DNA from 2 places in the Xanthomonas tesorieronis genome. Region 2 is predicted to be linked to the other one. Evidence: predicted binding sites of a transcription regulator. Region 2 holds the regulator's gene; the other holds the start of a gene.

Region 1 (14,687 bases), 900 kb from region 2:
TGCGGCGCTTGCGCCGAAGTGGGGCCGTGTTCCTGCAGGCGGGTCTGGTGCTCGATCAGCCAGTTGGTCAGCGCGCCGCCGCCCATCGGCCGCGCCAGCAGATAGCCCTGGCCCAGGTCGCAACCCAGTTCCTGCAGCAATTGCCAGTCCTCGACCGTCTCGATGCCTTCGGCGACGGTGCTCAGGCCCAGCCGTTGCGCCATGCCCAGCGCCGATTCCAGCACCGTGCGCAGATTGCGGCTGCGGTGTGCGTCGTGCACGAAGATGCGGTCGATCTTCAGTTCGGTGAAGGGGATGCGGGTCAGCTGCTGCAGCGAGGAAAAGCCGGTGCCGTAGTCGTCCAGCGACAGGCCGAAACCCTGCAGCCGCAGCCGCGCCAGCATGCCCAGCGCGCTGGCCTCGACCAGCGAGCTTTCGGTGATCTCCAGGATCACGTCGGCCGGCACTAGCCCGTGGCGGCGCAGTTGGGTATGCAGTTCGTCGAGCAGTCCCGGGTCCTGCAGCAGGCACGGCGACAGATTGATCGCCAGGGTCAGGCGGAAGCCGGATTGCTTCCAGGTCGCCAGCCGCGCCATCGCCTGGTCGGCGACGCTGGCGGTCAGCGCATGGATCAGGCCTTCGCGTTCGGCCAGGGCGATGAAGCGGTCCGGCGCGATCTGCCCGTTCTGCGGATGCCGCCAGCGCGCCAGCGCTTCCACGCCGCCGACCTGGCCGCTGCGCATGTCCACCTTAGGCTGGTAGGCCACTTCGATGTCGCCGCGGCGCAGCGCCTCGTGCAGCATCGCCGCGTCGGTGGAGTCGCCGGCGCCGGCGTCGTTGCGCGCGGCCGTCGGCGGCTGCGGGTGCGCCTGCAACGCCGCATCGAGCTCGGCTGCACGCAGCGGCTTTTCCAGGCCGGCCAACACCTGCAGGCCGCTCGCGCGCCCGACCTGCAGCACCGAATCGATCAGCGCCGCGCCGCGTTGCGAAGCGACCACGATCGGCACGCGCACGTTGCAGCGCGCCAGCGCATCGAGCAGCTGCACGCCGTCCATGCCGGGCATTTCCAGATCCACGATCAACAGCCCCGGCGCCGGTCCCTGGCTCACCCGCGCCAGCGCCGCGTGGCCGTCCGGCACGCCCTCCACCGCCACCGCGCCCAGCCGCAGGCACAGGGCGAGCGCGTGCTCGCGCTGGACATGGCTGTCGTCGACGACCAGGACCGTACCGAATTGGCTGAGCGTGGCGATTTCGGGGACGAGCGACATGCGGATTCCGTCGGTGGACAAGGGCTGGGCGCGGCGCGAAGCGCCACGCCACACGGGGAACTCAGGCGGCCATGCCTTCCTCGACACCCGACTCGATGCCGGCCATGGCGACGAACTCCTGGGTGGACAGCGCCGCATCGGCATCGAGCAGGATGACGAAGCGCTCGCCGACCTTGCCCATGCCGTGGATGAAATCGCGGCGAATGCCGGCGCCGAACGCCGGGGCCGGGGCGATGTCTTCGGCGGCGATCTCCAGCACTTCGCTGACCGCGTCCACCAGCAGCCCCAGCACCTGGCGCTCGTTGCCGTTGGCGACTTCGACGATGACGATGCAGGTGCGCTTGGTGACCTCGCTGGCGTCGCGGCCGAAACGCTGTTGCAGGTCCACCACCGGCACCACCGCGCCGCGCAGGTTGATCACCCCGCGCAATGCCGGCGGCATCATCGGCACGTCGGTCGGCGTGCGGTACTCGATGATTTCCTTGATGCCGAGGATGCCGACGCCGAACATCTCCTTGCCGAGCAGGAAGGTCAGGAACTGGTTGGGAGCGAGATCGGCGTCGCCGAACGGCACGGGCGATTCTTGTGCGGTCATGGCCTGTCCTCAGAAGGTTTCGAAATGGGCTTCGTCGGGCATGCCACCGGCCAGCGCGAGCCGGCTCTCGGCGAAACGCCCCGACGGCTTGCGTGCAGCGGCACGCGGCGGCTGCGGTTGCGGCCGCCGCGCGCTGGAAGCGGCGGCACGGCGCGCCGGTGCCGCGCCGGCGAGCTTGAAGAAGCTCATCAGCTGCTGCAGTTGCTCGGCCTGGCCGCTCATTTCCTCGGCGGTGGCGGCCAGCTCCTCGGAGTTGGACGCGGCCTGCTGCGTGGTCTGGTTGAGCTGGCTGACCGCGCTGTTGATCTGGCTCACGCCGGAGGTCTGTTCCTCGGAAGCGGCGGTGATCTCCTGCACCAGGTCGGAGGTGCGCTTGATCGACGGCACCATCTCCTCGAGCAGCTTGCCGGCGTTCTCGGCCAGTTCGACGCTGGAGCCGGCGACGTCGCCGATCTCCTGCGCGGCGATCTGGCTGCGTTCGGCCAGCTTGCGCACTTCCGCGGCGACCACGGCGAAGCCCTTGCCGTGTTCGCCGGCGCGCGCGGCCTCGATCGCCGCGTTCAGCGCCAGCAGGTTGGTCTGGTAGGCGATGTCGTCGATGATGCCGATCTTCTGCGCGATCTGCTTCATCGCGTGCACCGTGGCGCGGACCGACTCGCCGCCGTCCAGCGCCTGGCTGGAGGCCTTGCTGGCCATGCCGTCGGTGACTTTGGCGTTCTCGGTGTTCTGCGCGATCGAGGCGGTCATCTGCTCCAGCGAGGCGCTGGTTTCCTCCACACCGGCGGCCTGCTCGCTGGCCGCCTGGCTCAGCGACTGCGCGGTGGCGCTGACTTCCTCCGAGGCGCTGGCCAGGGATTCGGCGCTGCCGTTGACCTCGTTGACCACCTGCGACAGGCGCGCGATGGTGTCGTTGACGTAGTTCTTCATCTCCGCATAGGCGCCATCGTAGGACTTGTCGATGCTCTGGGTCAGGTCGCCCTCGGCCATCGCGCCCATCACCCGCACCACGTCGCGGATGCTGTCGCCGGTGGTGACGACCAGCTCGTTCAAGCCCTGGCCCATCTCGCGCTGGAAGCCGGCCAGGCCGTCCAGCGTGACCTGTTCGGAGAAGTCGCCGCGGTTGGCGGCCTGGACCACGCGGCGTTGGCCGTCGATGACCAGCTTCAGCCGCTCGACCATGCTGCGCATCGCGTACAGCGCGCTGCCGCTGTCGTTGGCGCGCACCTGTACTTCCAGCGCCAGGTCGCCCTGCGCCACCTTGTTGGCGATCTCGGCGACGTAGGCCGGCTCGCCGCCGAGCAGTCGGCTGAGGATGCGCACGATGAACACGGATACCACCACGCCGAGCAGCAGCGCGATCGCGATCGCCACCGCGATCAGCGTCCGCGACGAGGCATACAACGTGTCGGCGGCGGCACTGGCCGCGTCGCCGCCCTTGACGTTGAGGGCGACAAGCTTGGTCAGCGTGTCGGCGGTGCCGCGGTAGATCTCGCGCTGCTCGCCGTTGAGCAATGCCAGTGCCTCCTTAGTCTTGAGCTGGCGAGACAGATCGAGCACGCGATTGTGCAGCGCCATGTAGCGGTCGAACTTGGCCGAGAATTCCTCGTACAGCGCGCGCTCTTCGGACGAGGAGATCAGTTTGACGTAGCTCTGTCGGCTCTTGCCGAAGCTTTCGACGGTGCGCTGCATGCGCGCGTCGTAGTCCTGCATCTCGGCCGGGTTCTCGGTAATGACGTGCTGCAGTTCGTACAGGCGCAGCTGGGTGAAGCCGGCATTCATCTCCTGGATGTTGCGCACGCTGGGCAGCCAGTTGCCGGCAATGTCGGTGGACGATGCGTTGATCTTGGACATTTGCAGCATGGCGAAGCCGCCCATGCCGAGCATGAGCAGCAGTACCAGGCCGAAGCCCAGGCCGATGCGCGTTGCGATTTTCATGTTGCCGAACATAGAGGTGGTCTCTGGTAGCGGGAGGCGATTCCACGCATGGGCGCGGGCCGGTACAGTGGTAGGTGGATCAAAAGCTGTCGAAGTGGAGTTCGTCCGGGGCGGTCACCAGCGCCAGCCCGGCCTCGCCGTAGGTGCGCGGCCGGGCGTGTGCGGCCGCTTTCCTGCCGCCGCCAGTGCGCGCCACGCCGACCGGCCGGCGCGCCGGCGCCAGATAGTTGGTGCGGAAGAAGCCCATCAGCTGCTGCAGCTGTTCGGCCTGGCCGCTCATTTCCTCGGCCGTGGCGGCCAGTTCCTCGGAATTGGCCGCGGCCTGCTGAGTGGTCTGGTTGAGTTGGCCGACCGCGCCATTGATCTGGCTCACGCCCGAGGTCTGTTCCTCGGAGGCGGCGGTGATCTCCTGCACCAGGTCGGAGGTGCGGCGGATCGACGGCACCATCTGCTCGAGCAGCTTGCCGGCGTTCTCGGCCAGCTCGACGCTGGAGCTGGCGACATCGCCGATCTCCTGCGCGGCGATCTGGCTGCGCTCGGCCAGCTTGCGCACTTCCGCGGCGACCACGGCGAAGCCCTTGCCGTGTTCGCCGGCGCGCGCGGCCTCGATCGCCGCGTTCAGCGCCAGCAGGTTGGTCTGGTAGGCGATGTCGTCGATGATGCCGATCTTCTGCGCGATCTGCTTCATCGCCGCGACCGTGGAGCGCACCGCCTCGCCACCCTCGCTGGCCTCGCGCGAGGCCTTGGCGGCCATGCCGTCGGTGACCTTGGCGTTCTCGGTGTTCTGCGCGATCGACGCGCTCATCTGCTCCAGCGCCGCGCTGGTTTCCTCAACGCCGGCGGCCTGCTCGCTGGCCGCCTGGCTCAGCGACTGCGCGGTGGCGCTGACCTGCTCGGAGGCGCTGGCCAGCGCCTCGGCGTTGACGTTGACCTCGCCGACCACCTGCGCCAGGCGCGAGACGGTGGCGTTGAGGCTGTCGCACAGTTCCTTCAGCTGGCCCTGGCAGGCGACGTCGGCGGTGCGGGTCAGGTCGCCGTCCTCGATCGCCTTGAGCACCTTGCGCACCTCGTCGATCGGACCGATCACCGTGTCCAGGGTCTGGTTGACGCCGGCGACGATGCGGCGGAAGTCGCCGTGATGCAGGCTGGCATCGGCGCGCACGTCCAGGCGGCCGGCCGCGGCCGCGTCGACCAGCAGGTCGGTGTCGCGGATCAGCGCGCGCAGGTTGGTGCGCACCTGTTCGACGGTGTCGTTGATGAACGCCTTCTTGCCCGGGAAACGCTGCAGCGGTGCATCGAAGTTGCCGCGGCCGAACTCGGCGATGCAGGCCATCGACTGTTTCTTGACCGCGATGTGCCCGGCGACCATGCGGTTGATGCCGTCGGCCATGCTGCGGAAGTCGCCATCGAAGCGGGCGCTGTCGATGGTCACGTCGATATCGCCGGCGTCGTGCTCGGCGGACATGTGGTTCATCTGCGCGATCAGTCCCAGCAGGTTGCGGCGCACCTGTTCGATGGTGTCGTTGATGAACGCCTTCTTGCCGGGGAAGCGCTCCAGCGGCGCCTGGAAGTTGCCGCGGCCGAACTCGGCGATGCAGGCCATGGCCTTCTTCTTGGTCGCGATGTGGTCGCCGACCATGCGGTTGATGCCTTCGGCGATGGCGCGGAACTCGCCTTCGAAACGCTGACCGTCGATCACCACGTCGATGTCGCCGGCATCGTGTTCGCGGGTCATGCGCCCGATCTCTTCGCTGAGCAGGCGCACGCCCGACTGCACTTCGCGCAGCGCCAGCAGGATCTCGCAGGCCTGGTCGTTGCGCACCGTCGGCATCACCACGTCGAAGTTGCCGCGGGCGAAGCGCGCCAGGGTGGTGGTGGCGATGCCCAGCGAGCGCGAGATCGCATACGCCACGTAAGCGAGCACCGCGCCGCCCAGGATCGCCGTGGCGACGGCCAGTGCCAGCACCTGGCCTGGCGGCAGCGCCAGCGCGAAACCGGCCACGCTGGCTGCCAGGGGCAGCAGCGCGGCGACACAGCAGCCAGTCCATAGCTTTGCGGAGAGTGAGGTGGCGTTGGACATGACGGTGTACCTATGGCTGTTGGGTTGGCGCGTCCCGGCCGTGTCGCGGCCGATTCCGGGTGGCGGTTGCGGGGTCAGAACGTTTCGAACGCGGTTTCGTCCAGCCGTGCCGCCGCCGGACTGTTGCCGGCGAAGGCGCGCAGGCGCGGCGCCCGCGCTACCGGCGCTGGCGTGCGCCGCGGCAACGGGGTCGGGACGGACGCGGCAGTGGCCGGGTTGGTCTTGAAGAAGTTCATGAGCAGTTGCAGTTGTTCTGCCTGGCTACTCACTTCTTCGGCCGTGGCGGCCAATTCTTCAGCGTTGGCGGCCGATTGCTGCGTGGTCTGGTTGAGCTGGCCCACTGCGCAGTTGATCTGGCCGACGCCGGAGGTCTGTTCCTCGGAAGCGGCGCTGATCTCCTGCACCAGGTCGGAGGTGCGGCGGATCGACGGCACCATCCCGTCGAGCAGGCGCCCGGCGCTTTCCGCCAGGTCCACGCTGGACCCGGCCACGTCGCCGATCTCGTGCGCGGCGACCTGGCTGCGCTCGGCCAGCTTGCGCACTTCCGCGGCGACCACGGCGAAGCCCTTGCCGTGCTCGCCGGCGCGCGCGGCCTCGATCGCCGCGTTCAGCGCCAGCAGATTGGTCTGGTAGGCGATGTCGTCGATGATGCTGATCTTCCTGGCGATCTCCTTCATCGCCGCGACCGTGGCGCGCACTGCTTCGCCGCTCTCGGCGGCTTCGCGCGAGGCCTTGGCGGCCATGCCGTCGGTGACCTTGGCGTTCTCGGAATTCTGCGAGATCGAGGCCGTCATCTGCTCCAGCGACGCACTGGTCTCCTCCACGCCAGCCGCCTGTTCGCTGGCCGCCTGGCTCAGCGACTGCGCGGTGGCCGACAGCTGCTCGGAGGCGCTGGCCAGGGTGGCGGCGTTGCCGTTGACCTCGTTGACGATGCCGGTGAGCTTGTCGATGGTGGCGTTGACGTAGCGCTGCATGTCGGCGAAGGCGCCTTCGTAGTGGCCCTGCACCTTGCAGCTCAGGTCGCCCTCGGCGACCGCGCCCATCACCTTGATCACGTCGCCGACGCTGCGCAGGTTGCCGCGCGCCTGCTCGATGGTGTCGTTGATGAAGGCCTTCTTGCCGGGCAGCTGCGCCAGCGGCGCGTCGAAGTTGCCGCGGCCGAACTCGGCGACCACGCCCATCGCCAGTTTCTTGACCGCGATGTGTGCGGCGACCATCTGGTTGATGCCGTTGCCCATCGCGCCGAAGTCGCCCTCGAACTTGGCGGTGTCGATGACCACGTCGATGTCGCCCCTGTCGTGCTCGGCGGACATGCGATTGATCTCGGCGATCAGGTGCTTGAAGTTGCCGCGCACGTGTTCGACGGTGTCGTTGATGAAGGCCTTCTTGCCGGGCAGCTGCGCCAGCGGTGCGTCGAAGTTGCCGCGGCCGAACTCGGCGACCACGCCCATCGCCAGCTTCTTGACCGCGATGTGCGCGGCCACCATCCGGTTGATGCCGTCGCCCATGGCGCGGAAGTCGCCTTCCAGCCTGGCGGTGTCGATGGCCACGTCGATGTCGCCGGCGTCGTGCTCGGCGGACATGCGGTTGATCTCGGCGATCAACTGCTTGAAGTTGCCGCGCACGCGCTCGATGGTGTCGTTGATGAAGGCCTTCTTGCCGGGCAATTGCGCCAGCGGCGCGTCGAAGTTGCCGCGGCCGAATTCGGCGACCACGCCCAGCGCCAGTTTCTTGACCGCGATGTGCCCGCCGACCATGCGGTTGATGCCCTCGGCCATGCCGCGGAAATCGCCCTGGAACTGCGCGCTGTCGATGACCGCGTCGATCTCGCCGGCCTCGTGCTGGTCGGACATCCGGCGCATTTCCGCGATCAGCCCGGTCAGGTTGCGGCGCACCTGCTCGATGGTGTCGTTGATGAAGGCCTTCTTGCCGGGGAACGCGGCCAGCGGCGCGGCGAAATTGCCGCGGCCGAATTCGGCCACGCAATCGATCGCCTGCTTGTTCACGCCGATGTGCCCGGCGACCATCGCGTTGATGCTGACCGCCAGGTCGCGGTGGGTGCCGGGCCAGCGCGCCGGATCCAGCGCCGCATCGCACTCACCGGCGGCGTGCGCGCTGGCCATGTGGCTGACGTCGGCATGGAACCGGCGCAGGTCGGTCTGTGCGGTGCGCAGCAGCTGCGCCACTTCGTTGTCGGTTGCGGCGGTTGCCGGCACGATGTGCTCCAGGTCGCCGCCTACCAGCGCGTCCAGCCCGGCGGTGGCCAGGTTCAGCGTGCGCGCCGCGGCGAGCGCGGCCCAGCCCAGCAGGCCGGCGCCGGCCAGCGTCGCGACCGCGACCAGCGCCAGCGCGGCGCCCTGCGCGAGCGGAAGGAGCAGCGCCGTGGCGGCGGCAGCGGCGGGCAGGGCGACGGCGATGGCCGCGGTGTTCAATAACGTGGTCGCGATCCGTGAGCGATGAGACATGGCAGCGATTCCTGGCTAGCGTCTATGGGTGGTGTGGGTGCGCAACGCACCCGGCGGGGCGGTGTCAGGCCGCCAGCGCATCGGTGGAAGGTTCGACTTGCGACAGCAGCGAGGGCACATCCAGGATCAGCGCGACGCCGCCGCTGCCGAGGATGCTCGACCCGCTGATGCCCTTGACCCCGGCGAACACCTTGGACAGCGGCTTGATCACGGTCTGCCATTCGCCCAGCAGCGTGTCCACGACCAGGCCGAAGCGCTGCGCGCCCTGGCGGATCACCACGATGCTCTCGCGCGGCGGCGGCGCGCCGGCGATGCCGAACAGCGAACGCAGGCGCACGTACGGCAGCACCCCGCCGCGCAGGTCGATGTAGTCGCTCTGGTAGTTCGGCGCGAACTCCACGCATTCCTCGACCACGTCCAGCGGCACCACGAACACCGACTTGCCGACGCCGACCTGGAAGCCGTTGATGATCGCCAGGGTCAGCGGCAGCCGCACCGAGATGGTGGTGCCCACGTCCTGCTGGCTGCTGATGTCCACGCTGCCGCGCAGCGCGGTGATGTTGCGCTTGACCACGTCCATGCCGACGCCGCGACCGGACAGGTTGGTGACCTTCTCGGCGGTGGAGAAGCCCGGCTCGAAGATCAGCGCGAACACCTCGCGGTCGGACAGGCTGCGGCCGGGCTCGATCAGGCCGCGCTCCAGCGCCTTGGCCAGGATCCGGTCGCGGTTCAGGCCGCCGCCGTCGTCGCTGATCTGGATGACCACGCTGCCCGAATCGTGGAATGCGTTGAGCCGCACCGTGCCGCGCACCGGCTTGCCGCGCGCCTGGCGCAGTTCGGCCGGCTCGATGCCGTGGTCCATCGCGTTGCGCACCAGGTGGGTCAGCGGATCGGCGATCTTTTCCACCACCGACTTGTCCAGCTCGGTGTCCTCGCCGTTGACCACCAGCACGATGTCCTTGCCCAGTTCGCGCGCCACGTCGTGGACCACGCGATGGAAGCGGCTGAAGGTGGCGCCGATCTTGACCATGCGCAGCTGCAGCGCGCTCTCGCGCACTTCCTCGACCAGGCCGGCCAGGATCGAAGTGGATTCGAGCAGTTGCGTGTCGCCGGTGCGCTGCGCGTTGGCGCCGGTGCTGGCGACAGCGATGATCAGTTCGCCGACCAGGTCGATCATGCGGTCGAGCTTGTCGGCATCGACGCGGATCGAGCCGCCCTCGCTGCGCGCGGCGGCGGGTGCCGCTGCGGCCGCTGCGGCCTTGGCCGGCGCGGCGGGAGCGGCGTGCGCGGGGGCAGCCGCGGCAACGGGCGCGGCCGGCGCAGCCGCCGGTTCCGGGCTGCCGAAGTTGGCGAAGTCGTCGGCGTGGCCGTGGCCGGCGGCCTCGGCCACCAGCAGCGGCAGCTCCAGATTGGCGGCATCGCCGTGCGGATCCACCGCCAGCACCTGCAGCTCGCAGTCGTCGCGGACGAATTCGAAGATGTCCTCGATCGCGGCCTGCTTCGCGTCGGAGCGCAACAGGATGTCGAAGCCCAGATAACAGGCTTCCGGATCCAGCTCCGGCAGCGCCGGCACGCGCTCGTGGCGGGTGCGGACCGCTTCCAGCGTGCCCAGGCTGCGCAGGCAGCGGATCAGGTGCAGCGGCGAGTTGCCGAAGCGCAGCGCATCGCTGAACAGTTGCAGCGAGATCCGCCAGTAGCCGGTGTGCGCCGCGGCGGTGGGCGCGACTGCGGCGGCGGCCGCCGGCGCGGCGGCCGGTTGCAGGTAGGTCTGCAGGCGCGCCAGCAACGGCTCGCCCTCGGCGGCGAGCACCGCTGCGTCGGTCTTGGCGCCGGCCGCGGCTTCCACCAGCGCGCGGATGTGGTCGCAACAGGCCAGCATCAACTGGATCAGCTCCGAATCCAGCGCCACTACGTGTTCGCGCACCAGATCCAGCACGCTTTCCACGACATGGGTGAAGCCCACCAGTTGCGCCAGGTCGAACAGTCCGCCGGAACCCTTGATGGTGTGCGCGGCGCGGAAGATGGCGTTGACCGCGTCCGGACCGGCTTCGCCGCGTTCGGCTTCCAGCAGGTTGCGTTCCATGTCCTCGAGCAGTTCGCGGCTCTCGGCGATGAAGGTCTGCAGCAGCTTAGCGAGATTCATGGGCATGGGGTTGGCGCCGATCAGTGGAAGGTGTCGCTGGCGCCGGGCGCGAGCGTGTCGTGCAGGCCGAGCAGCTCGAGCGCGTCGGTGACCGGCGCGCTGCAGCCGTCGAACTGGAACGGCCGGCCCAGCGCGCGCAGCGCGGCCTGGGTGGCGAGCAGCAGCTGGATGCCGGTGGCGTCGATTTCGGTGACCGCCTGCAACTGCAACTGCAGGCCGCCGGGGTGTTCCAGCGCCGGCAACAGCAGCGGCTTCAGTTCGCCGGCGCGGCGGATGGTCATGTCGCCGTCCAGGCTCAGTTGCAGCGGCGGGGGCGGGGCGTCGGGGAGTTTCGAGCGCATGGCATGTCTCCGATTCGAGCGGTGGAACGGCGAAAGAGCGGCTGCGGCACGATGTGAAGGCGGCGTGCAGGTGCGGTGTAAGCAGATATCGGCGCCTTTCAGGAATATTTAGGCCGAATGCCACATTTGTCTCGCTAACCCTTGACATGGATGAGCGGTTCAGATGCAAAACCGGAAATGCATTCCAGATGCCTGCGCGTCGCTGCCTGGCGAGGGACTAGATGCATGCGCCATGCCAGTGCATGGCGGCCGCGACGCAACGGAAACGGCCGGAAACCGGCCGTCGTTCTTCACGCGGATAAAGGAGCGCCGGGGAGCCGGCGCGTGGCGCGCGCCTCTCGGGCGCGCCGGTGCCGCCGGCTCAGCGGGGCGACAGCGCTGCGAGCAGGCCGCGCGCGGCATTGAAGCGGTCTGCGGCCTCGGGCAGCGGCAGCTTCAGTTTCAGCTTGTCCGGCCCGTCCATCGCGTACAGCTTGGGCTGCTTCTGGATCATCTGGATGATGGTCATCGGATCGACGTTGGGCTTGGCCTCGAACACGATGCGCCCGCCGTTCTCGCCCAGTTCCAGCTTGCGGATGCCCAGGGTGTTGGCCTGCAGCTTGAGCTCGGCGATCGCGAACAGGTGCTTGACCGCATCCGGCAACAGGCCGAAGCGGTCGATCATCTCCACCTGCAGTTCGCGCAACTGCTCGCTGTCGCGCGCGCTGGAGATGCGCTTGTACAGGGTCAGGCGGGTGTGCACGTCGGGCAGGTAGTCGTCGGGGATCAGCGCCGGCACATGCAGTTCCACCTCGGCGCCGCGCGCTTCCTCGCCTGCGTCCAGGTCCGGCAGCTTGCCCTGGCGGATGCTGCGCACCGCGCGTTCCAGCAGTTCGGTGTACAGGCTGAAGCCGACCTCGGCCATCTGCCCGCTCTGGTCCTCGCCGAGCAGTTCGCCGGCGCCGCGGATTTCCAGGTCGTGGGTGGCCAGGGTGAAGCCGGCGCCGAGTTCGTCCATCGAGGCGATCGCGTCCAGCCGCTTCTGCGCGTCGCTGGTGATGCTGCGCCGGTCCGGTACCAGCAGGTAGGCGTAGGCGCGGTGGTGCGAACGGCCGACGCGGCCGCGCAGCTGGTGCAGCTGGGCCAGGCCGAAGCGGTCGGCGCGGTTGATGACGATGGTGTTGGCGTTCGGAATGTCGATGCCCGATTCGATGATCGTGGTCGACAGCAGCACGTTGAAGCGCTGCTTCTGGAAATCCAGCATCACCCGTTCCAGCTCGCGCTCGGGCATCTGCCCATGGGCGATGCCGATGCGCGCTTCGGGCACCAGCTCGCTGAGCTCGCGCTGCATGCGGCCGATGCTTTCCACGTCGTTGTGCAGGAAGTACAGCTGGCCGCCTCTGCTGAGTTCGCGCTGGAACGCCTCGCGCAGCAGCGCGTTGTCCCAGGCGGTGACGAAGGTCTGCACCGCCAGCCGGTTCGGCGGCGGGGTGGCGATGATCGACAGGTCGCGCAGACCGGCCATGGCCATGTTCAAGGTGCGCGGGATCGGCGTGGCGGTGAGCGTGAGCAGGTGCACGTTGGCGCGCAGCGCCTTCAGCGCTTCCTTCTGGCGCACGCCGAAGCGCTGTTCCTCGTCGACCACCACCAGGCCCAGGTCCTTGAACTTGACGTCCGGCTGCAGCAGGCGGTGGGTGCCGATGATCACGTCGATGGTGCCGTCGGCGACTTTCTCCAGCTCGGCCTTGATCTCCTTGGCGCTCTTGAAGCGCGACAGCACTTCGACCCGCAGCGGCCAGTCGGCGAAGCGGTCGCGGAAGTTGCGGTAATGCTGTTCGGCCAGCAGCGTGGTCGGCACCAGCACCGCCACCTGCTTGCCGGCGCTGGCCGCGGCGAACGCGGCGCGCACCGCGACCTCGGTCTTGCCGAAGCCGACGTCGCCGCAGACCACGCGGTCCATCGGCTGGCTGCTGCCCAGGTCGCGCAAGGTGGCCTCGATCGCGGCCAGCTGGTCGCCGGTCTCCTCGAACGGGAAGCCGGCGGCGAACGGCTCGTACATCGCCCGGTCCACCTGCAACGCCAGGCCGGCGCGGGCGCGGCGCCGTGCCTGGATCTCGAGCAGTTCGGCGGCCACGTCGCGCACCTTTTCGGCGGCGCGGCGCTTGGCCTTGCTCCATTGCTCGCCGCCCAGCGAATGCAGCGGCGCGGTCTCGGCCGAGGCGCCGGAGTAGCGGCTGATCAGATGCAGCTGCGCGACCGGCACGTACAGGCGGTCGCCCTTGGCGTATTCGATTTCCAGGAACTCGCCGGGCATGCCGCCGGCATCGAGCACAATCAGCCCGCGGTAGCGGCCGACGCCGTGGTCCTCGTGCACGATCGGCGCGCCTTCGGTCAGCTCGCCGAGGTCGCGGATGATCGCTTCCGGCTCGCGCCCGGCGCGGCGCGTGCGCCGCGGCTGGCCCGCACGCTCGGGGAACAGCTGGCGCTCGGTGAGCACCGCGATGCGTGGGTCGTCGAGGGCGAAGCCGTCGTCCAGCGGGGCGACCGCGATGGCAAAGCGTGCAGGTGCTACGTCGGCATCGAGCCCCTCTTCCGTCGGCGACCGAAGGGAGTCCTCGTGGGAGAGAGGGGTTGGGGTGAGGGTACGACCGCTCGGGTTCTGCGTTTGCGTAGATTTGGACGAACCTGCCGAACCCGCCTTCTTCGCTCCCGACCGCGCGAGCGCCGCACCCTCATCCGGCGCTTCGCGCCACCTTCTCCCCCACGGGGACTCCCTTCGGTCGCCGGTGGGAGAAGGGAGGAAGCTCGCGAAGTTCGGGATCACCTCCGGCTTCAGGTCCGCCGCGGCCAGCACTTCGAGCAACGCCTCGCGGCGGCCTGGCGAGTCGGCAGCGATCAGCACGCGGCCCGGGTAGCTGCCGAGGAAGCTCTTCAGCGCCGCGGCCGGGGCGGTGTCCTTGGCCGCCACCGGCAGCGGCGGCAGCGGCTGGTCGCCCAGCGCCTGCGCCTCGTCGATGCGCGCGTGGTCGGCGGCCCATACCTCGATGCGCGGCAGGCCGTTGAGCTTTTCGCGCAGCGTGTCCGGCGCCTGGTACAGCTCCTCGGGCGCCAGCAGCGGGCGCTCCACGTCGTGGCGGCGCTGCTCGTAGCGGTTCTGGGTGTGCGCCCAGAACGCGTCGGCGGCGGCGCCCACGCCCGGCGCGAGCAGCGGCAGCACCGACGCGCCCAGATAGTCGAACAGGGTGGCGGTGGTGTCGCGCGCCGCGGCGCCGGCGCCGCGCGCTTCCTGGAAGAACAGCGGCAGGTAGTACTCGATGCCCGACGGCGCCAGCCGCGCCTTCAGGTCCTGGTACAGCGCGCTGCGCCGGGTGTCCACGTCGAAGCGCTCGCGCAGCGTGGCCAGCACCCGCTCCACGCTGGCATCGTCCATCGGCACTTCGCGGCCGGGCAGCATCTTCACCGCCTGCACGTGGTCCAGCGAGCGCTGCGATTCCGGATCGAAGGCGCGGATCGAGTCGATGTCCTCGTCCAGCAGTTCGATCCGCAACGGCGTGTCCGAGCCCATCGGGTACACGTCGAGCAGGCCGCCGCGCACCGCGAAATCGCCCGGGTCCATCACCTGCGGCACGTTGCGGTAGCCGGCGCTTTCCAGGCGGCGCTTTTCCGCCTCCAGGTCCAGGCGCTGGCCCACGTGCAGGTCGAAGCTGCCGCCGACGATGTAGCGCACCGGCGCCACGCGCTGCATCAGTGTCTGCACCGGCACCACCACGATGCCCTGCTGCAGCGTCGGCAGCCGGTGCAGCGCCGACAGGCGCTGGCTGACGATGTCCGGGTGCGGGCTGAACTGGTCGTAGGGCAGGGTTTCCCAATCGGGAAACGGCACCACCGGCAGGCTGCCGTCG
Region 2 (14,687 bases):
GCAACAAGGCCTGCGCCTGTTGGTTCTGGTTCTGCGCGCCGAGCTGCAGCACCTGGTTGTTGAGCTTGACCGACACGTCCCGGCGTTCGGCGATCAGCGCCAAGGCGTCGCGTTCGGCGGTGCTCGCCGGCATGGCCGCCAGCGCGGCGTGCGCGGCCTTGTAACGCGCGCGGTTGGCGTTGACCGAGTCCAGGGCGCGCTTGTTGGCCGCGTCGCCGTCGACGATGGTGATGTCGTGCAAGCCGATCGCCACGTTGGTATTGGCATCGAGCATTTCGCTCGATAGCCGGATCTTTTCCATGTTGGTGTTGACGATCGAGTCCAGTTCTTGGCGCGCATTGGCCATGGTCGAGAAGCCGATGGCCACCAGGAATCCGGACAGCAGGATCAGGATGCCGAACGCTGCGCCGAGGCGCCGGCCGACGTTGTAGCGTTGCAGGAGTGCGTTCATGTCAGACCTTGTCCAAACGAGCGATTGATCGGCTGCACCAGGCCGGTTGTTCGCAACCGCGGAAGGTGCCGTGCGTGGCGGCCGCATTCGATGCCTGCCACGTTGCGGATATCGACGCGTCGGCAAGGAACTGTTGCGCGCGAACGCGCCTGTTTCTGTCGTGGTTAGGAAGCTGTCTCGAAGCTTTGCAGGAACCGCAGCCGGTGGAACGCTGCTGCGTGGCAATGCGTTCCAACGTCGACGTTTTTCCGACAGCCGATGCCTGCGGCTGTCGCGAATCGAGCGGCTTCCGTGTCTTGCAACGGCGCATCGGCAACGCTCGCCCGTTGACGTCGTTGCCCTCTCGCCGGCAGCCTCGCGTTGCGCGCTGCACGCGCCGCCCACACCGATTTATCCATCGATCTGCGTACCGTCATCGCAGCGGGCATGCCAGGGAGATGGCCGGGCGCTCTGTCGCTTGGCGGGTCGCGATCCTGCGCGCGGATCGACGCGGTCGTCGCGTGGATCCATGCCACGCGACTGCCGCTTGCGAACGCCTGCATTCGCCTCACCGTCGGCGCGCGGGCGCGGGCGCGGTCGCACATGCGCCGCAAAAAGCAAAGCTCCGGCATCGCTGCCGGAGCTTGCGCTGTTGCCGCCGCGCAGCGCGCGGCGCTGGGAAGCGACGCGATCAGGCCGCTTGCGGCACCTTCAGCGAACGCACCAGCCCACCGATATCCACGATCAGGGCGACGCGGCCGTCGCCGAGGATGGTGGCACCGGAGATGCCGCCGATGCGCCGGTAGTTGTTCTCGATGTTCTTGACCACCACCTGCTGCTGGCCGACCAGTTCGTCCACTTCCAGCGCAAGCTTCTGGCCGTCGGCCTCGACCACCACCACCAAGGGCTCCGTACTCTGCTCGGTGCGGCCGTAGCCGTAGGAATCGGCCAGCGACAGGATCGGCAGGTATTCGCCGCGGACCCGCAGCACCCGGCCTTCGCCGGCCATGGTGCGGATGTCGTCGGGCTGCGGCTGCAGGGCTTCGATCACGTAGGCCAGCGGCAGGATCAGGGTCTCGCCGGCGACCGACACGGTCATGCCGTCCAGGATCGCCAGGGTCAGCGGCAGGCGGATCAGCACGCGGGTGCCGCGGCCGGAATTGCTTTCCAGCTGCACTTCGCCGCCCAGGCCCTGGATGTTGCGGCGGACCACGTCCATGCCCACGCCGCGGCCGGACAGGTCGGTGACCGCGTCGGCGGTGGAGAAGCCGGGGGCGAAGATCAGGTCCCACACCTGCGCGTCGGTCGGGTTGTCCGGGACCGCCAGGCCGCGTTCGGCGGCCTTGGCCAGGATGCGGCTGCGGTTGAGGCCTGCGCCGTCGTCGCTGACTTCGATGACGATGTGCCCGCCCTGGTGCGAGGCCGCCAGGGTGATGGTGCCGGTCTCGTCCTTGCCGGCAGCGCGGCGCGCTTCCGGCATTTCCAGGCCGTGGTCGATCGAATTGCGCACCAGGTGCACCAGCGGATCGGCGATCTTCTCGATCAGGCCCTTGTCCAGCTCGGTGCCTTCGCCGATGGTGCGCAGCCGCACCTGCTTGCCGAGGCGGGTGGACAGGTCGCGGACCAGGCGCGGGAAGCGGCGGAACACCGCGTCCACCGGCAGCATGCGCACGCCGATCACCGCTTCCTGCAGGTCGCGGGTGTTGCGTTCGAGCAGATCCAGGCCGGCGAACAGGCGCTCGGCCATGGCCGGATCCAGGCCGCTGGAGACCTGCTTGAGCATGGCCTGGGTGATGACGAGTTCGCCGACCAGGTTGATCAGCGCATCGACCTTGTCGACGCTGACCCGGATCGAGCTTTCCGCTTCGTGCGCGGCGGCGGCGTTGCCGGCCGGTGCATTGGCGGCGACGGCGGCGGCCGGCGCGGCGGTGGCGCTGGCCGGTGGCTGCGCCAGGGTGGGGGCGGGCGCGTTGGCCAGGCTCGGCGGCGGCACCGCGCGGATGTCCAGTTCGCAATCGTCGATCACCCAGGCGAAGGTGTCTTCGATCGCGCTGCGCGGGATCTTGCCGACCAGGCCCAGGTCCCAGGCCAGATAGGCCTCGAGCGGGTCGAGGTCGCTGAAGCCGGGCAGGCGCGCGGTGCGGCAGGCGACCTGCAGCGGGCCGAGGTGTTCGAGTTCGCGGATGATGCGCAGCGGGTCGTTGCCGCTCATGAACAGCGACGGCGCCGGGGTGAAGCCGATCTGCCAGGCTTCCGGTTCGGCCGGCTGGTTGGCGGCCGGGGTCGCGGCGGGCGCGGCGGCGGCATTGCCGTTGAGGGCTTGCTGCAGGCGATCGTGCACGGCCTTGACCGCGACCGGATCGGCCGGGGTGCCGTGCTCGGCTTCGCGCAGCAGCGCGCGCAGCACGTCCACCGACCCCAGGATCGCATCGATCGCATGCGCTTCGACGTCGCGCTTGCCCGAGCGCAGTTCGTCGAGCAGCGTCTCCAGCACGTGGGTCAGACCGGCCATCGCCTCGAAGCCGAAGGTGGCGGCGCCGCCCTTGATCGAGTGCGCGGCGCGGAACACCGAGTTGATCGTTTCGGGATCGCGGTTGCCTTCTTCCAACGACAGCAATCCGGCTTCCATCGCGTCCAGCCCTTCGCGGCTTTCCTCGAAGAAGGTGGCGTGGAAACGTTGCAGGTCCATGCTCATGGGCGGGAAATCCGGAAAAAGGGTGGAGAGGAAATCAGCCCAGGACTTTCTGGACGGTGGCGATCAGCTGTTCCGGGTTGAACGGCTTGACCAGCCAGCCGGTGGCGCCGGCGGCCTTGCCTTCGGACTTCTTGTCCGCCGCCGACTCGGTGGTCAGCATCAGCATCGGCGTGAACTTGTAGTCCGGCAGCTGGCGCAGCGCGCGGATCAGCGAGATGCCGTCCATGTTCGGCATGTTGACGTCGGTGACCACCGCGTTGAAGCGCTGGCCCTGGGCGCGGCCGAGGGCGACCTGGCCGTCTTCGGCTTCTTCGACCGCGAAACCGGCCGAGGTCAGGGCAAAGGAGACCATTTGGCGCATCGACGCCGAATCGTCCACCACCAAGATACGTGCGCTCATGCGGCGTTCTCCACAGATTTCAGGTTGTCAGGGGTTGCGGGAAGGCCAAGCGATGCGCTGACCCCTAGCAGGCGTGCCGCGTCGCGGAACGTGTCGTTGCAGGTTGCGAACACCGTGCTCTTGCCGTCTTTCCGACGCGCATCGACGAATGCGCACAGCACCTGCACGGATGCGGTATGGATGCGGCGGACCTCGCCGGCGTCCAACTGCAGCTCGTCGTCCGACGCCAGGAACGGGGTCAGCCGTTGTTTCAGGTCGGCGCTGGTCTCGATGCCGAGATCTTCGCCGAGGGTCACTGTGCTCATCATCGCTCCGCACGGAATGGTTCTAGGGCAGATAACGGCCAATGCGCGGGAAGCTTTAGCGGCGCATCGGGAAAGTGGGGCAGGGTTGGCAGTTGCCGGCCGCCGCGGCCGTGACGCGTCGTCGCTGGCATGGGCCGGGGTGGACCACGCCGCAGGCGGCCAGCGGCCGCGCGGCGCCAGCGCGCGCGCGGCACCACGTGTTGCAGGGCGCTTGTCGGTACAAGCCGCCTTTGTTGCAGGCGCCGCGCATGTGCGCAGGCATTGCAGGCTTGTCTTTACGCGTTCAGTGCAGCAGTTGCTCGGCGTCGAGCAGGATCATCGGCTGCGGGCCCAGCCGCGCCACGCCGCGGAACAGGTGGTTGGAGATGCGGCAGATGCGGGCGTTGTCCGGCGGCTCGATCTGCTGGTCGGTGAGGCTGGCCACGTCCTCGACCGCGGACACGCGCAGGCCCAGGGTTTCGCCGTTCTCTTCCAGCACCACCACCCGGGTCTGCATGTCCATCTCGATCGGCGCCGAGCCCAGGTGGATGCCCAGGTCGATCACCGGCACCACCTGGCCACGCAGGTTCATGATCCCCAGCATCGCCGTCGGCGTGCCGCGCAGCGCCAGCAGCGGCACCGGCAGCACTACTTCCTGCACCTTCAGCAGCTCCAGCGCATAGGCCTGTTCGCCGCAGCGCAGGCGCAGCCAGCGGGTGCTGCGGTCCGGCGCGCGGCGCTGGTGCGGGGAGGCTTCGTGGTGGGCGCTCGGCGCCATGAACGCCTGCAGGTTGGGCGGCAGCCGCGAACCGGCGGCCTGCGCGCGCTCGGCCTCGGCGCGGCGTTCCGGCGGCACCGCCATCGGCGGGCGCTTGACCGCACGCGCGGCGGCGGCATCGTCCTCGGCGGCCAGGTCGCGCGGCGCCGTGGCGGCGCGTTGCATCTCCATCGCCGCGACCACCTCGAGATCGGCCTCACGCTCGGCGGCGGATGGCGCCTGCTGCGACATGATGCCGGCCAGGGCCGGATCGGAGTCGGCTTCGGCGAGCACCGCGGCGGCGATTTCTTCCGGGGTCGGGCCGGCTGGCTTCGGCGCCAGGGCTTCCTGCGACATGATCCCGGCCAGGGCCGGATCGGCGTCGGCTTCGGCCAGCACGGCGGCGGCGAGTTCTTCCGGGGTCGGGCCAGCCGGCTTGGGTGCCAGGGCTTGCTGCGACATGATCCCGGCCAGGGCCGGATCGGCGTCGGCTTCGGCCAGCACGGCGGCGGCGAGTTCTTCCGGGGTCGGGCCGGCCGGCTTGGGCGCCAGCGCCTGCTGCGACATGATGCCGGCCAGCGCCGGATCGGCGTCGGCTTCGGCCAACACGGCGGCGGCGAGTTCTTCCGGAGTCGGGCCGGCCGGCTTTGGCGCCAGCGCCGGCTGCGACATGATCCCGGCCAGCGCCGGATCGGTATCGGCTTCGGCCAGCACGGCGGTGGCGATCTCCTCCGCGGAGGCACCCGCCGGCGCTGGCGCCTCGACGGCGCGCGCAGGTTCCGGCGCCGGTGCGGGGCTGGCGGCGGCGAGCGTGGCCTGGCGTTCGCTGTCGCGTTCTTCGGCGATCACGTCGTGCAGCAGGCCTTCCAGATAGTCGTCGATGACCCCGGGCGTGTTCATGCGGCCTGCTCCATCGGCGTGGCGTCGCTGGCGATCAGCCATTCCAGCGCGCGGCGATAGGCGGCCAGGCCGCGGCCGGGGTAGTCGCCGGGGACGCCGGCCACCGTCAACGCCTTGACGTTGCAGATCTTGGTGTCGACCGGGATCGCGTCTTCCCAGACCCGCTCGCCGTAGCTGTCCTGCATCTGCCGCAAGGTGTCGTTGCCGGCGCGGGTACGCTTGTCGAACAGGGTCGGCAGGATCGAGGCGGGCAGGGGGCGGCGGCGCGAGCGCTCGACCATGTCCACGGTGCGCACCATGCTGGCCAGGCCGTGCAGCGCCAGCGGCTCGGCCTGGGTCGGGATGATCACCCGGTCGGCCGCGGCCAGCGCGTTGATCATCAGCAGGCCCAGGGTCGGCGGGCAATCGAGCAGGATGTAGTCGTGCTGGCCGGCGTGCCGCGTCATGGCCTGCTGCAGCGCCAGGCCCAGCCCGGGCTGGTTGGCGCTGCGCCGCTCCAGCGTGGCCAGCGCGGTCTGCCCGCAGACGTAGCTCAGGCGCTCGATGGCGCTGTCGCGGGCCAGTGCGGCCAGGTCGCTCGGCGGCGTGGCGAACAGGTCCAGCACGCCGCTCGGCGGCGGGTCCTGCGGCACGTCGAAGGCGCGGGTCAGCGAGGCGTGCGGATCGAGATCCAGCATCAGCACACGGTGGCCGAGCATGGCCAGGCCACGGCCCAGCGCCAGCGTGGTCGTGGTCTTGCCCACGCCACCCTTCTGGTTGGCAATCGCCCAGATGCGCATCAGTTCACTCCTTCAATGGCGGCAGGTACCGCGCGCGACTGGCCGGCAGTGCCGGCAGCCGCTGCAGCGGCATGTAGCGGGGGCGCCGGCGCGGCGCCGGCGGTATCGGTCAAGCGGTCTTGCGGCGACGGCGCGCTGGCCGCGGCGACGGGCGCCGCGTCGCTGCCGCTGTCGGGACCGCCGGCATCGGCCAGGATCACCAGCACCACGCGGCGGTTGGCGTTGCGGCCGGCCTGGCTGTCGTTGTCGGCACGCGGGCGGAACTCGCCGTAGCCGATCATCGACAGCCGCGAGGGTTGCAGGCCCTGGTCGGCGAACAGGTGCACCACGCTGGCCGCGCGCGCCGCCGACAGTTCCCAGTTCGACGGGAACTGCAGGGTGGCGATCGGGGTGTTGTCGGTATAGCCCTCCACGCGCACGCCGTTGGGCACCGGCACCAGCACTTGCGCCAACTGCGCCAGGGTGGCGCGGGCGCTCTGGTCCAGCGACGCGGAGCCGGAGCCGAACAGGATGTCGCTGTTGATCTCCACTTCGATCCACAGCCCGGCATGGCGCACGGTGATCAGCTTCTTCTGGATCAGCGGCGCCAGCGCGGCGCCGAGCCGGTCGGCGATGCCGTCGAGCTGGCGCTGCGCGCGCCGCAGCTGGTCCTCGTCGCGCAGCGCGCCGGACGAGCGCAGCGGCGAGGCCGAGGGCAGCCGGTTCGGGTCGGGCAGGGACAGCGCCGGGCTGGACTTGATCGGGGTCGGGCGCGCGCCGCCCTGGCCCTGCATCAGGTGATCGCCGACCTGCACCGGGCTCATCGTCCGCGGCGCGCCGCCGAAGGCGGTGCTCATCGCGTCGGCCATGACCCGGTACTTGGCCTCGTTGACCGTGGACAGCGCGTACATCACCACGAAAAAGGCGAGCAGCAACGTCATCAGATCGGCATAGGGGATGGCCCATGCCTCATGGTTGACGTGATCTTCGTGCTGACGCTTGCGGGCCATAGTCGTGGGTCAATGCAAGAAGCCGGCCAGTTTCGATTCGATGTTGCGCGGGTTCTCGCCCTGGGCGATGGCGATGAGCCCTTCGATGATCATTTCGCGCTCGCCGCTGCTGTGCTTGATCACGCTCTTGAGCTTGCTGGCCATCGGCAGGAACAGCAGGTTGGCCGAGGCGATGCCGTAGATGGTGGCGGTGAACGCGGCGGCGATGCCGTGGCCGAGCTTGCTCGGGTCGGCGAGGTTCTTCATCACCGCGATCAGGCCCAGCACCGCGCCGATGATGCCCAGCGTCGGCGCATAGATGCCCATGCCTTCGAACACCTTGGCCGCGGCCAGGTCGCAGTGTTCCTGGCCGTCCAGGTCGATTTCCAGCATGTGCCGGATCGATTCCGGCTCCACCCCGTCGACCAGCATCTGCAGGCCCTTGCGCACGAACGGGTCGTGCTGCTGCTGCACCTGGTTCTCCAGGCCGAGCAGGCCCTGGCGGCGGGCGATGTTGCTCCACTCCACGATCTGCTGCAGCAGCGCCTGGCGATCGCTGGCCGGCGGATGCAGGATCCACTTGGCGATCTGGAACGCGCGCTTGAACACCGCTGGCGGGGTATGCACCAGGATCGCGGCGACGGTGCCGACGATCACGATCACGAACGCGGCCGGCGACCACAGCGCCGAAACGCCGGCGCCCTTGAGGATGCTGCCGCCGACCAGCGAGGCGATCGCCAACAGCAAGCCAATGAGACTGAGTTTGTCCATGCAGGAGGTATCGGCCAGCGGGCTTGGGACTTGATGGGGGTGGGGCCGGGATTGGGGATTCGGGATTGGGGATTCGAGGCGGCCAGCCGGCGGCAGTCGCGCCGTGAATTTGGCGAGCGCGCGGCACCCTTGCAGGAGCGGCTTCAGCCGCGACGCTCTACCGGGAAGGCGTCGCGGCTGAAGCCGCTCCTACAGAAAGCGCGACGGGAAACCGCCGTTGAACTTACCGGCTGACCCATGACACTTCGGGCATCGAACCGCCAGCAGCGATCCGCACCGTGACCGGCATCGAATCCCCAATCCCCAATCCCCAATCCCCAATCCCGGCCTTTCAGGCCTTCAACCCGTCCACATCCAGGATCAACGCCAGCCGGCCATCGCCGATCAGGGTCGCGCCGGCGTAGCCGGGCAGGCCGCGCAGGGCGCGCGGCAGCGGCTTGATCACCACTTCCTCGCGGCCGCGGACCTGGTCCACGACCAGGCCCATGCGCGATTCGCCGGCCTGCAGCACCACCACGGTCAGCAGCGGCAGTTCCGGGGCTTCGATGTTCAACCACTGGCGCAGGTCCACCAGCGGCAAGGTGTGCGATTGCCGGTCGAGCACGGCGCGGCCGTCGAACCAACCCAGTGCGCGGCGCGGCGCGTGCAGCACTTCCACCACGCGCGCCAGCGGCAGCGCATAGACGGTGTCGCCGGCCTGCACCAGCAGGGTCGGCAGGATCGCCAGGGTCAGCGGCACGCGGATCAGGAAGCGGCTGCCGCGGCCCAGTTCGGACTGGATCTGGATCTGCCCGCTGAGTTCGCGGATGCGCGACTGCACCACGTCCATGCCGACGCCGCGGCCGGAGATGTCGGTGACCTCGGACTTGGTCGAGAACCCGGGCAGGAACACCAGGTGCAGGCATTCCTCGGTGGTCAGGCGGGCGGCGGCCTCCGGATCGATCAGGCCCTTTTCGCGCGCTTTCTGCCGCAGCCGTTCGGGGTCGATGCCGGCGCCGTCGTCCTGCACTTCGATGCTGACGTAGTCGCCTTCCTGCTGCGCCGACAGGCGCACGTGGCCGCCGCGCGGCTTGCCGGTGGCTTCGCGCAGCGCCGGCGTCTCGATGCCGTGATCGATCGCGTTGCGCACCAGGTGCACCAGCGGATCGGCCAGCGCCTCGACCAGGTTGCGGTCCAGTTCGGTGTCGGCGCCGATCAGTTCCAGGTCCACTTCCTTGTTGAGGGAGCGGGCGACGTCGCGCGCGACCTTGGGGAAGCGCGAGAACACCTTGCCCACCGGCTGCATGCGGGTGCGCATCACCGCCGATTGCAGGCGCGAGGTGGCGATGTCCAGGCTGCTGACCGCGCGATCCAGTTCTTCGTCGCGCAGGCGCACGCGCAGGGTCTTGAGCCGGTTGCGCGACAGCACCAGTTCGCCGATCAGGTTGACGATCGCGTCCAGGCGCTTGGTGTCCACGCGCACGGTGTGTTCGGGTTCGGCGGCCTTGGCCGGCGCCGCGGCGGGCTTGGCGCTCGGCACCGGCCGCGGCGCGGCGGCCGGCACCGGTAGCGCGGCCGGCGCGGCGCCGCCGTGCAGCTGGTCGAGCAGCGCTTCGAATTCGTCGTCGTCGATGAGGTCGCTGTTGCCGCCCGCGGCCGGCGCCGGCGCCGCCGCGGCAGGCTTGGCGCTGGGCGCGGCGGTCTCTTCGCCGCTGGTGGCGAACTGCGCGATCAGCTGCTGCGGCGCGCGCGGCGGTTCGTTGCCGCTGCCGAACGCGTCAAGCATCGACTGCAGGTAGTCCAGCGACTGCTGGGCGGCGTCGAAGTGCCGCGCCTGCAGGGTGGCCTGGCCGGCGCGGGCCTGGCCCAGGGTGTCCTCGGCGGCGTGGCACAGCTCGACCATCGGGGTGATCGCCAGAAAGCCGGCGCCGCCTTTGAGCGTGTGGAAACCGCGGAACACCGCGTTGAGCTGGTCGCTGTCCTCGGGTGCCTGCTCCAGCGACACCAGCTGCTCGCCGAGCCGGTCCAGGATTTCCTGGGCCTCGATGATGAAGTCGGCAGCGATGTCGTCGGGCACGGCGCTCATCGGATTACAGCCCCAGTCCGGACAGAAGGTCGTCGGCGTCGTTCTGCGACACGCCGTGGCGGTCCAGTCCGGCCAGCGCCGGGCCGGCCAGGCTGCCGTCGGGTTTCTTGTCTTCCTTCGGCGGCAGGCCGAGCGCGCCGAACCCCTCGTGCACGCGGCGCACGATGGTCGCCACGCGGCGGATGATCTGCCCGGTCAGGTCCTGGAAGCTCTGCGCCAGGGCCATCTCGGTGAGGTTGTGGCGGATCTTGTCGAGGATCTCGCCCTGGTCGCCGGTCAGGCCGCCGGCGCGCAGCTGGTCGGCCAGCGCGCGGCATTCCTCGGCCAGGTCCAGGGTGCGGTGGCTGGCCTGCTCGGTCATCGCCACCACGTGGTCCAGGCGCGAGCAGGCGTCGTCCAGCTCGCCGGCTTCGGTGGGGATGGTGGGCAGCTCGCCGAGCGCCTGGCCCAGGTCGCGCGCCAGCCGGCTCAGGCCCTGCATCATCGGCCGCGTGCGCCAGGCGGCGAGCGTGTCGATTTCCTTGCGCCAGGCGGCTTCGTCGCCACGCTCCAGTGCGTCCAGCGCACCTTGCAGGCGTTCGATCAGGGCGCTGCGTTCGGCGGTGGCTTCCATCAGGCGGTCGCTCCCAGGCGTTCGAAGATCTTGCCCAGCTTCTCCTGCAGCGTCTGCGCGGTGAACGGCTTGATGATGTAGCCGTTCACGCCGCACTGCGCGGCCTCGATGATCTGCTCGCGCTTGGCCTCGGCGGTCACCATCAGCACCGGCAGGTGCTTGAGCTTGTCGTCGGCGCGGATGTTGCGCAGCAGATCGATGCCGGTCATGCCGGGCATGTTCCAGTCGGTGACCACGAACTCGAACGGTGCCGAGCGCAGTGCCGCCAGCGCACTGTTGCCGTCTTCGGCCTCTGCAGTGTTGGTGAAGCCCAGATCGCCGAGCAGATTCTTGACGATGCGCCGCATCGTCGAGAAATCGTCCACGATCAAAATCCGCATGTTCTTGTTCACCGCTAACTCCCTTGGGTCTTATTCTTCGTCTTCCAGGCCGGCGTCCGCCGCTTCGAACGCTTTCAAGCGTCCGCGCAAGCGTACCGTGGCCTGGCCGTGGATCTGGCAGACGCGCGACTCGCTGACACCGAGCACCGCGCCGATTTCCTTCAGGTTCAATTCTTGTTCGTAGTACAGCGACAGGACCAACTGCTCGCGCTCGGGCAGCTGCGCGATTGCCTTGCCCAGTTCGCGCCCGAACTCGCTGCGCTCCAGCATCTGCTGCGGATTGGGCCCGCCCTTGGCGATGGTGTCCAGTTCGCCGTGGTCTTCGACCCGCGACTCCAGGCTCAGCACCTGGCCGCGCGCGGCATCTTCCATCAATCGCAGGTATTCGGGAAGCGGCATGTCCATCGCCGCGGCCACTTCGTTGGCGGCGGCGGCGCGGCCGGTGCTCTGCTCGATCTTGCGGATCGCCGAGGCGGCGTCGCGGGCACGGCGGTGCACCGAGCGCGGCACCCAGTCGCCGCGGCGGATCTCGTCGATCATCGAGCCGCGGATGCGGATCGAGGCGTAGGTCTCGAACGAGGCGCCCTGGTCGGCGTCGTAGCTGCGCGAGGCCTCGATCAAGCCGATCATGCCGGCCTGGATCAGGTCGTCGATCTCCACGCTGGCCGGCAGCCGCGCCGCCAGGTGGTGGGCGATGCGCCGCACCAGGTCCGAATGCTGGGCGATGTAGTCGTTGGAACTGTTGCGCTGCACGGCGCGGTAGTGGGCGGCGGCGTTCATGCGGCGACCCCCCGCTGGATGATCCGTTCGACGAAGAACTCGACGTTGCCGCGCGGCACGGTCGGCGCCTGCCAGCGCGCGGTGCGGCGGGCGATCTCGGCGATCGCCTGCGCTGACGGGCTGGACGGGTAGGCCTTGACCACCGGCTGCTGGCGCTGCACCGACAGGCGCAGCCAGTCGTCCTGCGGCACGCAGCCCAGGTAGTTCAGCGACACGTCGCCGAGGAACTTCTCGCAGACCCGGCTCAGCTTGTCGTACAGCAGGCGGCCTTCGTTGAGGTCGCGGACCATGTTGGCCACGATCTGCACCCGGTCCACGCCGCGTTCGCGCGACAGCACCTTGATCAGCGCGTAGGCGTCGGTGATCGAGGCCGGCTCGTCGCAGACCACCACCACCGCGTCCTGCGCGGCCTGGCAGAAGGTCAGCACGCTGTCGGTGATGCCGGCGGCGGTGTCGATGATCATCACGTCCAGCTCGCGCTTGAGCTCGGAGAACACGTTGACCAGGCCGACGTGCTGGGCCGGCGGCAGCTCGGCCATGTGCCGGCGGCCGGAGGCGGCGGGCACCACCATCAGTCCGTTGGGCATGTCGACCAGCACCTCTTCCAGGGTGCAGCGCCCGGCGACCAGGTCGGCCAGGGTGAACTTGGGGGTCAGCCCGAGCAGCACGTCGACGTTGGCCAGGCCGAGGTCGGCGTCCAGCAGCAGGGTGCGCTTGCCCATGTCGGCCAGCGCCATCGACAGGTTGACCGAGATGTTGGTCTTGCCGACGCCGCCCTTGCCGCCGGTCACGGCGATCGTGCGCACCGGGCCCAGCGGTTCGCTGCGCGTTGCCGACAGGGGGAAGGCATTGGTCAGATTGGCGTAATCACGCGACGGCATGGTTCTGCTCCGGAGTACAGGGCTTATCGGCAGCGCGCCGCAAATCTTCAAGGCGCAATACCAGGCTGGCGGCGTTGGCGCGGTGCAGGTCGTCCGGCACGCGCTGACCATCGGTCACCCAGGTGATGGGAAGCCGGTGGTCCGCGACCACCGACAGGGCACTGCCAAACCGCCCGGTTTCATCCAGCTTGGTCAAGATCACCCCCTGCGGATCGGCGCCGGCAAACCGGCGCACCACCTCGTCCAGGTCGGAGAAATGAGCGTTGGCAGGGAGTACTAGCAAGGACCGGACCACTCGCGAGGCGCGCAGCCAGTGCAGCTGTGCGGCCAGGGCGCGGTCGCGCTGGCCCATGCCGGCGGTGTCGATCAGCACCAGCTTGTAGTCGCGCAGGCGCTCCAGCAGTTGCTGCAGGGCGGCATCGCTGTCGGCCTCGTGCACGGCGATGCCGAGCTGGCGGCCGTAGCTGTGCAGCTGTTCGCGGCCGCCGACGCGGATGGTGTCGGTGGTGACCAGGGCCACGTCGCGGGCGGCATGGCGCTCCAGGAAGCGCGAGGCCAGCTTGGCGATGGTGGTGGTCTTGCCGGCGCCGGTGGGGCCGATCAGGGCGATCACGCCGCCTTCCTCGATCGGGTCCAGCGCGGCGATCGGCAGGCGCTTGGACAGCAGCCCCAGCATCAGCCCGCGGCCGCGGTGCAGCTCCAGGTCGGCGGGGATCTGCATCACCACGTCGCGGGTCAGGCCGCTGTCGAAGCCGTAGTCGTCCATCAGCTCCAGCGCCTGGGCGCGAACCGGCGAGCCGCGCAGGCGTTCGTCGGTGAGCCGGTTCATCTCGCGCTCGATCATCTGCCGCATCAGCGCCAGTTCGTCGCGCAGCTGAGTCAATTGTTCGTCGTTCTGCGCGGCGGGGAAGTTCGGTACCGGCGCCAGCGTCGGCGGCGCCGGGATCCCGGCGCTGGCCGCAGGCGCAGCGGCCGGCGGCGGCGCGACGTTGGCGGCGCTGGGCGCGGCGGCCGGGGTCAGCGACACGGCGGCGATGTCTTCGAGCCAGGCCGGCACCTCGGCGGCGACCGCGACCGCGGCGGAAGCGGCAGCCGGGGCGGGGAACGGGCTGGGCATCGGCACGCTGATCGGCGCGTTGCGGAACACGTCCTCGGGAATGCGGAATTCGGCGAACGGCGCGTCGGCGGCCGCCGGGGCAGGGGCCCGCGGCGCGGCGGCGGGGCGGCTCGGCGCCGGCGCGGTGCCGGCGGGCATCGCCGAGGCGGCGATCGCGGCGGGCTGGGTCAGCGGCCGCGCCGGCGCGGCCTGCGCCATGCTGGCGGTGCCGCCGGCGCTGGCCGGGGCGCGGCGCTCGCTGATCGCGGCCATCATCGCCATCGCCGGGTTGGCGGCGGCCTTGGCCGCGCGCGGCGCCGGATTGGCGGCCGACACCTGCAGCCGCGGCGCCGCCTCTTCCGGGCGCGCCGCGTCCAGCGCCTGCTGCACCAGGGCTTCGTCGTAGTTGCTGGCGGCGACGATCTCGATGCCCTCGTCGGTGCGCCGGTTGGACAGGATCACCGCATCCGGGCCGTGCTCGTCGCGGACCATGCGGAACGCGGTGCGCATGTCGGGGGCTACGAAGCGTTTGATCTTCATGGGTGGAAACCGGGATTCGGGAGTGGGGATTGGGGATTGGTCGCGGATGCCGCCGTTACGTGGCTGGTATCCGGTCGCCTTGCTCTGCTTGTCTTCGATCGCTTCATTGCCGTCTCTCTCCGCTCGCCGGGTCCGCTGTTGCAAATCCCGAATCCCAAATCACCAATCCCTGCCTGTCAGCTGATCGTCCCGACCAGCTTCAGCCGCTTGTCTTCCGGCACCTCGCTGTAGGACAGCACCGACAGCGCGGGGACGCTGTGGCGGACCAACCGGGCCAGCGCGGCGCGGACTTGCGCCGGGACCAGCACCACCGCCGGCTCGTTGCGCGCTTCCTGCTTGCTGACGCAC

The links. Region 2 encodes FliA, which starts transcription of late flagellar genes. Its sites were predicted from a motif close to TAAAGTTTNNCNNNCNNNGGCCGATAA; they were not measured.
Region 1: a site for FliA is predicted at 10,892-10,918, ahead of AB3X08_RS07705 (STAS domain-containing protein). Genes of this name have one in related genera too.

Annotation. Positions count from the first base shown of each region.
Region 1 is NZ_CP162490.1:1,815,993-1,830,679, forward strand. Features, by position in the region: gene AB3X08_RS07675 (EAL domain-containing protein) at 1-1,253, opposite strand, end outside; gene AB3X08_RS07680 (chemotaxis protein CheW) at 1,309-1,842, opposite strand; gene AB3X08_RS07685 (methyl-accepting chemotaxis protein) at 1,852-3,777, opposite strand; gene AB3X08_RS07690 (methyl-accepting chemotaxis protein) at 3,857-5,857, opposite strand; gene AB3X08_RS07695 (methyl-accepting chemotaxis protein) at 5,932-7,884, opposite strand; gene AB3X08_RS07700 (chemotaxis protein CheA) at 8,387-10,465, opposite strand; gene AB3X08_RS07705 (STAS domain-containing protein) at 10,486-10,806, opposite strand; gene mfd (transcription-repair coupling factor) at 11,168-14,687, opposite strand, start outside.
Region 2 is NZ_CP162490.1:2,720,569-2,735,255, reverse strand. Features, by position in the region: gene AB3X08_RS11695 (methyl-accepting chemotaxis protein) at 1-451, opposite strand, end outside; gene AB3X08_RS11690 (chemotaxis protein CheA) at 1,122-3,125, opposite strand; gene AB3X08_RS11685 (response regulator) at 3,160-3,525, opposite strand; gene AB3X08_RS11680 (STAS domain-containing protein) at 3,522-3,830, opposite strand; gene AB3X08_RS11675 (chemotaxis protein CheW) at 4,114-5,466, opposite strand; gene AB3X08_RS11670 (ParA family protein) at 5,463-6,245, opposite strand; gene motD (flagellar motor protein MotD) at 6,245-7,234, opposite strand; gene AB3X08_RS11660 (flagellar motor protein) at 7,244-7,984, opposite strand; gene AB3X08_RS11655 (chemotaxis protein CheA) at 8,316-10,049, opposite strand; gene AB3X08_RS11650 (protein phosphatase CheZ) at 10,054-10,662, opposite strand; gene cheY (chemotaxis response regulator CheY) at 10,662-11,054, opposite strand; gene AB3X08_RS11640 (RNA polymerase sigma factor FliA) at 11,073-11,822, opposite strand; gene AB3X08_RS11635 (MinD/ParA family ATP-binding protein) at 11,819-12,703, opposite strand; gene flhF (flagellar biosynthesis protein FlhF) at 12,690-14,339, opposite strand; gene flhA (flagellar biosynthesis protein FlhA) at 14,516-14,687, opposite strand, start outside.